3 regions of the Streptococcus pluranimalium genome follow, and region 2 is predicted to be linked to each of the others. Evidence: predicted binding sites of a transcription regulator. Region 2 holds the regulator's gene; each other region holds the start of a gene.
What was found. Region 2 encodes HrcA, which represses chaperone genes, less so after heat shock. Its sites were predicted from a motif close to TTAGCACTCNNNNNNNNNGAGTGCTAA; they were not measured.
Positions count from the first base shown of each region.

Region 1 (3,379 bases), 380 kb from region 2:
CCATTCTTTGTTGGATTTACTTTGGCTGCATCATTAGGTTTGAACTTGGTAGCCAGTGCGGTTATTTCCCTTATCTTTGCCCTCTTGTTCTATGAAATTGATATGGCAAAATTGAAGGCAAACTCTCGTCTCGTTGCAGCCGTAGCAGAGCTGGAAGATGATGAAGAAGAGGAGGATATTTAAGATGGCAGATATGAAGAAAATTTCCCAAAAGACTTTGACTAAGTCCTTCCATCATTGGTATTATGGACATTTAACTTGCTTTTCTCAAGAGCACATGCAAACCTTTGGTTACCTAACATCAATGCTTCCAATTATTGAAGAACTCTATGATGATAAGGAATCTCAAAAGAATGCCATGCAAACCTACACAGCTTTCTTTAATACAGAACCACAACTTGGTACGGTTGTTGTCGGTGTGACTGCTGGTCTGGAAGAAGCACGTGCCAATGGAGAACCTGTTGACGATGAAGCTATCAACGGGATGCGTGCCGGTCTTATGGGACCAGTTGCAGGTATCGGGGATTCATTGATTGTCGGAACCTTGATTCCAGTTCTATTAGGAATTGCGCTTGGTCTTTCAACAGGTGGCTCTCCAGCAGGTGCGATTTTCTATATCGTTGTTTGGAATTTACTAGCTTACTTTGGTATGCGTTTTGCCTACTTCAAAGGTTATGAGCTTGGGGATAAGGCTGTAGAATTCCTAGTAGGTCCTCAAGGGATTGCCATTCGTAAAGCTATCGGAATTGTCGGTGGTATGGTTATCGGAGCGGTTGCCGCAACATGGGTATCTGTCAAAACATCTTTCAGCTTAGGAAGTGCTAAGAAACCTTATTTAGTCTTGCAAGATCAGTTGGATGCTGTGTATCCAGGATTATTGACAGCTATCTTTATCGTTTTCTGCTGGTGGTTAATGGCTAAGAAAAATATGTCACCTATCAAGGTTATGCTTCTCCTAGTGGTTATTGCTTTTGTCGGTGTACTTGTTGGATTCTTTGATCCAGGTCTTTCTTACTAGTTATAAGGAGTAGTGCTTTAATGATGACTCAAAACATGATTAAAGGTTATGAGACAGAAATTGCCTACCAAAAACATATGATTGAAAATTTAGGACGATGGTTCTCCCTATTCTTTATTGTATCAAGTGTTGGAGTGGTTTTATTTGACATCTTTCATCAGGTTAATCTTTGGCTGACAATATTTGGTCTTGTTTTACTTATTATCGGTAGCTTAGGTATGATACTATTTGGTTATGGTATTTATCGAGGTAAGAAAAATGTCTCGAAAGTTATTGAAGATTTTGAATGCAAACTAGGACAATCACGCTAGTTTATCAAACGCTAAAAACATTTTTGTTTTTAGCGTTTTTTACTTTGATGATTGCTGACCAAGTGTTATAATAAATATTGTGATTAGCACTCGGTGATAAAGAGTGCTAAAAAGATTTTTATCAATAGTATGGAGGCGTATTTATGTTAAAACCTTTAGGTGATCGCGTGGTCGTAACCTTTGAAGAAGTAGAAGAAAAATCAGTAGGTGGATTCGTTTTAGCTGGTGCTTCTCATGAAGCGACACAAACAGCTACTGTGGTATCTGTCGGACAAGGTATCCGTACCATTACTGGTGATTTAGTAACGCCAAGTGTTGCTGTTGGCGATAAGGTCTTGGTTGAAAATGGTTCAGGAATTGACGTCAAAGATGGAGACCAAAAAGTGTCTATTATCCGTGAATCAGATATTGTAGCGATTGTAGAATAAAGGAATAGAAAGGAGATAGGGCTAGCTCGTGCTAAGTTTAACTGAATACGGGCTACGGACGGCTGCAAAAAGATGAACCTTGTTTAGACGCTCGCGTCGTCAACAGGTTCCCTATTTTGCTATTGTCCGCTTAACGCCCTTTATATCTTAATTATGGCAAAAGACATTAAATTTTCATCAGATGCTCGCGAGAGTATGGTTCGCGGTGTTGATATTTTAGCAGATACAGTCAAGGTAACGCTTGGTCCTAAAGGACGTAATGTTGTCCTTGAAAAAGCTTTTGGGTCACCACTTATTACTAATGATGGTGTGACCATTGCAAAAGAAATTGAATTAGAAGACCATTTTGAAAACATGGGTGCTAAATTGGTTTCTGAAGTCGCTTCAAAAACCAATGATATTGCCGGAGATGGTACAACTACAGCGACTGTTTTGACACAGGCAATTGTCCGTGAAGGGCTTAAAAATGTCACAGCTGGTGCCAACCCAATTGGTATTCGTCGTGGGATTGAATCAGCAGTCGCCGCTGCAGTTGCGGATCTTAAAGACATTTCACAGCCTGTTTCAGGAAAAGAAGCTATCGCTCAAGTTGCTGCGGTGTCATCACGTTCTGAAAAAGTTGGAGAGTACATCTCTGAAGCTATGGAGCGCGTAGGTAACGATGGTGTTATCACTATTGAAGAGTCTCGTGGTATGGAAACAGAACTCGAAGTCGTTGAAGGGATGCAGTTTGATCGTGGTTACTTGTCACAATACATGGTAACTGACAACGAGAAAATGGTAGCTGACCTTGAAAATCCATTTGTCTTGATTACAGATAAGAAGATTTCAAACATCCAAGACATCCTACCACTCCTTGAAGAAGTTCTCAAAACAACACGTCCACTACTCATCATTGCTGATGATGTTGATGGCGAAGCCCTCCCAACGCTTGTGCTTAACAAGATTCGTGGTACCTTCAATGTTGTCGCTGTCAAAGCACCTGGTTTTGGTGACCGTCGTAAAGCCATGTTAGAAGACATCGCTGTCTTGACTGGTGGTACGGTGATTACAGAAGACCTTGGTCTTGAATTGAAGGATGCAACAATGGCTGCGCTTGGACAAGCGGCTAAAATCACTGTTGATAAAGACAGCACTGTTATCGTTGAAGGTGCTGGCGAAGCTCAAGCTATTGCTAATCGTGTTAACCTGATTAAGTCACAATTGGAGACAACAACATCAGACTTTGACCGTGAAAAATTGCAAGAACGCCTTGCTAAATTAGCTGGTGGTGTCGCTGTGATTAAAGTTGGTGCAGCTACTGAAACAGAGCTCAAAGAAATGAAACTTCGCATTGAAGATGCCCTCAATGCGACACGTGCAGCCGTTGAAGAAGGTATTGTTGCCGGTGGTGGAACAGCTCTTGTTAATGTCATTGAAAAAGTAGCCGCTCTTGAACTCGAAGGTGATGCTGCAACGGGCCGTAACATCGTCCTTCGTGCGCTTGAAGAACCCGTTCGTCAAATTGCTTATAACGCTGGTTACGAAGGTTCTGTTATCATTGATAAATTGAAAAACAGCCCAGTCGGAACAGGCTTTAATGCAGCGACTGGTGAATGGGTAGATATGATTGAAACAGGTAT
Region 1 is NZ_CP025536.1:170,975-174,353, forward strand. It holds gene C0J00_RS00945 (PTS mannose/fructose/sorbose/N-acetylgalactosamine transporter subunit IIC) at 1-183, shown strand, start outside; gene C0J00_RS00950 (PTS system mannose/fructose/sorbose family transporter subunit IID) at 185-1,018, shown strand; gene C0J00_RS00955 (PTS fructose transporter subunit IA) at 1,039-1,329, shown strand; gene groES (co-chaperone GroES) at 1,473-1,757, shown strand; gene groL (chaperonin GroEL) at 1,911-3,379, shown strand, end outside.
Region 1: the regulator HrcA is predicted to act here: its motif matches at 1,413-1,439, upstream of groES (co-chaperone GroES).

Region 2 (3,379 bases):
ATTAGTCAAAACCTACTCTCAACCGGGTGGAGCCAGTGAACATCAAACTGGATTGGCTATTGATCTAAGTACTGTGGATGCTTTAAATCAGGCAGATAAATCTACTATGTCAGAAATTCATCAAATGGCACCTGACTATGGTTTTGTACTTCGCTTTCCTGATGGAAAGACGGATTTCACAGGAGTAGGTTATGAAGATTGGCATTTTAGATATGTTGGTAAAGCGTCAGCGCGTTATATGACCGATCATGGTTTAACTTTAGAAGAATATACTGAGCAGTTGGAGGAGAGAGAGTGAGACGACGGTTTAAATTTTCATTTTTTATTGGTCTTGCAATTGCTTTTATATTGATTGGTATCTTACCATTAGCTTTGAACTACGGAAGTTTATCAGCTGAGAAAAAAGTGGCTACAGGCTTGGATAATGATCGCTTTATTGAAAAAATTGCTCCTGATGTGCAAGAGTTATCAACTTATTATGGGATTAGACCGTCAGTTTTGATTGCCCAAGCAGCTTATGACTCTAATTTTGGTCAGAATTTACTAGCTGCCAAGTATAATAATTTATTTGCTATCCCTGCCAAACCAGGCGAGGATAGTATCCGTTTAAGTAACATGGAACGTAACGAGGGTAATATTAGCGAGGTCGAAAGAGACTATGCTATTTACCCATCTTGGAATCATGCTTTGGAGATTTATTTAGCAGGCTTAAAAGATGGTAGTCTAGCCAATAAAAATTTATATAAGATCCTAGCAACCGCTTCTAGCATTAGTGTTGCAGCCCAAGCTTTTTACCGCTACGATTACACTCAAGATGATGATTATGCCAATCAACTTGAACGTATCATTAAAGAATATGATTTAGAAAAATATGATAAACAGATTGATTAGCACTCATGGATAAAGAGTGCTAATTTTTTGAGTTTTTCGCTTGACTTACGCTAGGAGAGGTGTATAATTAGAAACATAAATTAGCATTCATGGATAAAGAGTGCTAAGGCGTGGAGGGAGGTTCTATGATTACACCTAGACAAAACGATATCTTAAATTTAATCATTGATATGTTTACCCAAACGCATGAGCCTATTGGCTCCAAAGCTTTGCAAACTGCTATAGATTCTAGTTCAGCAACCATTCGTAATGAAATGGCTAAACTGGAAAAACTTGGATTTTTGGAAAAGGCTCACACTTCAAGTGGTCGTTTACCGAGTAAAGCTGGTTTCCAGTATTTTGTTCAAAACTCATTGGCATTAGATAGTATTGATGAGCAAGATGTTTATCAGGTCATTAAGGCTTTTGATTATGAAGCTTTTCGTCTTGAGGATATCTTTGCAACGGCCAGTCAACTGTTAGCAGATTTGACAGGTTACACATCTGTCATCTTGGATGTTGAGCCGAAGCATCAACGCTTGACCAATTTTGAGTTAGTGCAGCTGTCCAATCATGACGCCTTAGCTGTCATGATGCTAGATGATTCTAAGCCAGTGACAGTTCAGTTCGCTATTCCCAAGAATTTCTTGTCCAAGGATTTGGAAACCTTGAAAAACCTGGTTAACGAACGTTTCCTTGGTAAAGCAGTCTTGGATATTCACTATAAATTATTGACAGAAGTGCCTCAGGTTATTCACAAGTATTTTACGATTACGGATAACATTTTGGATCTGTTTGATTATATTTTCCAAGGGCTGTTCCGTGAAACTATCCTGATTTCAGGTAAGGTCAATGCTCTAACTTATGCAGATCTGCCGACGTATCAGTTTCTGGATAATGAGGCCAAGGTTGCTATGGAAATGCGTAGCAGTTTATCTGAGAAAGAGCCGACCACTATCCAAGTGGCAGATAGTAGGGAACCCGCTCTTGCTAATCTAACCGTCATTAGACATCAGTTCTTGATTCCTTATCGAGGCTTCGCACTCTTGAGTGTGATTGGACCTGTTGAAATGGATTACCGACGGATGATTAGTCTGATTAATGTAGTCAGCCGAGTTCTAGCCTTGAAGTTAGCTGACTACTATCGTTATTTAAGTGGTAATCACTACGAAGTGAATTAAAGTATAAATAGAAGAGGTGACAAAGTGTCAGAAGATATTAAAAATGAAGAAGTCGTTGATGAAACGATTGATAATGAAACAGTCACTGAAGAAATTGTTGACGAAACCGTTGAGTCAGAAGAGGCTCCTGAAAAATCAGAATTAGACTTAGCCAATGAACGTGCTGACGAGTTTGAAAACAAATACCTTCGTGCTCACGCAGAGATGCAAAACATCCAACGCCGCGCCAACGAAGAACGTCAAAGTTTGCAACGTTACCGTTCACAAGACTTGGCTAAAAAAATCTTGCCAAGTTTAGATAACTTGGAACGTGCCCTTGCTGTTGAAGGGTTGACAGAAGATGTTAAAAAAGGACTTGAAATGACGCGTGATAGCCTCATCCAAGCCCTTAAAGAAGAAGGTGTTGAAGAAGTTGACGTTGAAAGCTTCGACCACAACCTTCACATGGCAGTTCAAACCCTTCCAGCAGATGACGACCACCCAGCAGATACGATTGCAGAAGTCTTCCAAAAAGGCTACACATTGCATGACCGTCTCTTGAGACCAGCAATGGTGGTAGTTTACAACTAACTAAATAACAGTTCGTAAATTGTCCGAAATGACAATAAACTATGAAAATTGATAAAAAAATCTCCTTTATAGCGTCAGCAATGAAGCGAACGAAGTGAGCCTTACCGATACTCTTCGCCGTAGTAACTATGAAACGCCGTAGGCGGTTACTAGCATCCGCACTACTTAAGAAGAGTATCACAAAGAAAAGCAAATAAAAAAAGAGGAAAAAACATATGTCTAAAATTATCGGTATTGACTTAGGTACAACTAACTCAGCTGTTGCAGTTCTTGAAGGAACAGAAAGTAAAATTATTGCTAACCCAGAAGGTAACCGTACAACACCATCAGTAGTGTCATTCAAAAACGGTGAAATCATTGTTGGTGATGCAGCTAAACGCCAAGCAGTAACAAACCCAGAAACAATCATTTCTATCAAATCAAAAATGGGAACTTCTGAAAAAGTTGCTGCCAACGGTAAAGAATACACACCACAAGAAATCTCAGCAATGATTCTTCAATACCTTAAAGGTTACGCTGAAGATTACCTTGGTGAAAAAGTTGAAAAAGCAGTTATCACTGTTCCAGCTTACTTCAACGATGCGCAACGTCAAGCTACAAAAGACGCTGGTAAAATTGCTGGTCTTGAAGTAGAACGTATTGTCAACGAACCAACAGCAGCTGCTCTTGCTTACGGTCTTGATAAACAAGACAAAGACGAAAAAATCTTGGTATTTGACCTTGGTGGTGGTACTTTTGACGTATCAATCCTTGAACTC
Region 2 is NZ_CP025536.1:1,856,346-1,859,724, reverse strand. It holds gene C0J00_RS09445 (M15 family metallopeptidase) at 1-298, shown strand, start outside; gene C0J00_RS09440 (glucosaminidase domain-containing protein) at 295-891, shown strand; gene hrcA (heat-inducible transcriptional repressor HrcA) at 1,017-2,051, shown strand; gene grpE (nucleotide exchange factor GrpE) at 2,076-2,621, shown strand; gene dnaK (molecular chaperone DnaK) at 2,837-3,379, shown strand, end outside.

Region 3 (3,379 bases), 370 kb from region 2:
GAGAGTAAGCATTCGCCTTGTCACGAAGACCAACTTTATCAAGAAGGTCATAGGCTTTGCTTTCGGCTTCAGATTTAGATAACCCTTTTGTTTTAATCGGCGATAAGGTAATGTTTTCCAAAATACTCATATTTGGAAAGAGATTAAACTGTTGGAAAACCATTCCCATTTTTTCACGCATTTTAAAAACGTCATTCTTTTTGTCTGTAATATCCACACCTTCAAAGGTAACCTTACCCTTGGTTGGGATTTCCAGTAAGTTCATGGTTCTTAGAAAAGTTGACTTCCCTGATCCAGAAGGTCCTATGATAACCACGACTTCACCCTTATAAATGTCAAGGTCAATACCTTTTAAGACTTCGTTTTTACCGAAATACTTATGTAAATTCTCAATTGAAATCAAAGTTTCTGTCATCAGAGCGTCCCTCCATTACCCATACGTTTTTCAAGAAGTTTTAATAAACTTGACATAGCTGTTGTAACCATTAAGTAATAGAATGCCGCAAACAACAATGGCTCAACAGGAATATAAGTCGCCGCTACAACAGATTGGGCACCATTCCAAAGCTCCATTACCCCAATCGTTTGTAACAGTGAACTATCCTTGATAATCGTAATAAATTCATTACCCAAGGCTGGCAAAATATTTTTTATCGCTTGAGGTAAAATAACATAGCGCATAGCATTTTTAGGTTTTATACCAAGTGAATAAGCCGCTTCCAGCTGACCTTTTGGTACAGACTCAATACCAGCACGAACAGATTCCGAAATATAGGCACCACTGTTTAATGAAATAATGATGATACCTGGTAGTAGACGGGTAAAGTCCATATCTAAAACACCAAAACCAATCGTTGGTGCGCCATTAAAATGCATCCAAGCAAAAGCAATCATAATCTGAACAACCATGGGAGTTCCACGGAAAATCCAAACATAAATACCTGCCAACCATGCTAAAGGTTTAAAGGAGCTGCGTTTTAATAAAGCAATTAAGATACCAATAATAGTCCCAAAGAAAACGACACAAGCTGAAATCATAATCGTCACTAAGACACCGTAGTTAAAGTAGGCCCAATATTTGGGAAGGAATGAAAAATCCATAATGAACTCCTGTTAATAAAATATAAAAACAATCATAGCATATATGCGTATAAAAAACAATGTTTTTAGTATTTTTATGCAAATTTTCATTAACAGAACGATGATGACTTTAAGAAGGCTATAGAAATCAGTAACGATAGCAATAAGCCCGCAAGTATAGACTTTTATCACTGACAATTACTATCTATTTTATATAGTATCTGACAAAAAAAGTATCATCAATCTCATTTCAAAAAAAATAAGCTGGGAAATAGTTCCCCAACTCATTTCAATCATCTTAGTAAAGCAAATCGTAGATTTCCATTGCAATCAGATCAATGCTATCAAATGAATAAGTTTCTCTAGCTTCAACGTCACGCAAAGTAAAAACTGGTCCATTTTCTGGATCATTGCTAAATGCTACTTCTGCAACAACAACTCCTTCACGTTCAAAGTTACGTTTTAAATTACCACCATCTGTCGCCATAAGCTCAAGGCGGTTAATAATTCTCACTAAATGTGACTCCATATCAAACTCCTCTATTTATTATATTAGTCCTTCTTATTTTACCATAAATGAATGGCAAAGTAACTCCGAATCCACTATTTTCATAATAAAGATGATTTTCATAAAGGTAAGCAGTTAGTATTAGCACTCTTTCAATTAGAGTGCTAATTTTTAAACTTTTTACTTGCAATGTTGCTCCATAGTGCTATAATAAAAACAGATAAAGTTTGACTATATTTGACCAAAAAATATTTTGGACATTATCATTATGACTTTATTGTAAAAATCTCTCAAAAAGCGAGGTATGTCTATGCTTTGTCAAAATTGTCAATTAAACGAATCAACTATCCATTTATATACTAATGTTAATGGTAAACAGAAACAAGTCGATCTTTGCCAAAACTGTTATCAAATTATGAAAACAGATCCCAAAAACAACCTTTTATCTAATCTGGGTCGAGAAAACGCATCATCTTCTATGAATCCATTTTTTGATGATTTCTTCGGTGACTTAAATAACTTCCGTGCCTTCAGCGGTGACCTTCCAAACAGTCCTAAAACACAATCTGGTGGTCAGGGAGGAAACAATGGAATTGGAAATCGTCATCCAAATGCTCCACTAGGCGGTGCTCAACAAAAGCCTCAAGGACTCTTAGAAGAGTTCGGTATTAATATCACTGATATTGCACGCCAAGGCGATATTGATCCCGTTATTGGTCGCGATGAAGAAATCCTTCGTGTTATCGAAATTCTAAACCGTCGTACCAAAAATAATCCTGTCCTCATTGGTGAGCCAGGTGTTGGTAAAACTGCTGTCGTTGAAGGACTGGCTCAAAAGATTGTTGACGCTGATGTTCCTCAAAAACTCCAAGGAAAGCAAGTCATCCGTTTGGATGTTGTCAGCCTTGTTCAGGGGACAGGCATCCGTGGACAATTTGAAGAACGTATGCAAAAACTCATGGAAGAAATCCGTAATCGTCAAGATGTGATTCTCTTCATTGATGAGATTCATGAGATTGTTGGTGCAGGTAATGCTGGTGATGGAAACATGGACGCCGGCAATATCCTAAAACCTGCTCTAGCTCGTGGTGAGCTACAACTAGTCGGTGCTACTACTCTCAATGAATATCGTATCATTGAAAAAGATGCTGCTCTGGAACGTCGTATGCAGCCCGTCAAAGTTGATGAGCCAAGTGTTGAGGAAACTATCACCATCTTAAAAGGTATTCAACCAAAATACGAAGACTATCACCATGTCAAATATAGCCCTGATGCGATTGAAGCGGCAGCTATCCTTTCAAATCGTTACATTCAAGATCGCTTCCTTCCAGATAAGGCTATCGATCTACTTGATGAAGCTGGATCTAAAATGAATTTAACCTTAAATTTTGTTGATCCACAAGAAATCGATCAACGTCTGGTGGAAGCCGAAAACCTCAAAGCTCAAGCGACTCGAGATGAAGATTATGAACGCGCAGCTTATTTCCGTGACCAAATTGCTAAATACAAAGAAATGCAAGCGCAAAAAATCGATGACCACGATACTCCAGTCATCACTGAAAAAAATATCGAAGCCATCATTGAACAAAAAACTAATATTCCAGTCGGCGATCTCAAAGAAAAAGAACAAAGTCAATTAATTCATTTGGCTGACGACCTTAAATCACACGTTATTGGACAAGACGATGCTGTTGATAAAATTGCAAAAGCCATTCGTCGTAACCGTGTCGGACTTGGTTCGCCAAATCGCCCAATCGGTTCCTTCCTCTTTGTTGGTCCAACTGGTGTCGG
Region 3 is NZ_CP025536.1:1,487,946-1,491,324, forward strand. It holds gene C0J00_RS07520 (amino acid ABC transporter ATP-binding protein) at 1-415, opposite strand, end outside; gene C0J00_RS07525 (amino acid ABC transporter permease) at 415-1,101, opposite strand; gene C0J00_RS07530 (YkuJ family protein) at 1,379-1,609, opposite strand; gene C0J00_RS07535 (ATP-dependent Clp protease ATP-binding subunit) at 1,899-3,379, shown strand, end outside.
Region 3: the regulator HrcA is predicted to act here: its motif matches at 1,730-1,756, upstream of C0J00_RS07535 (ATP-dependent Clp protease ATP-binding subunit).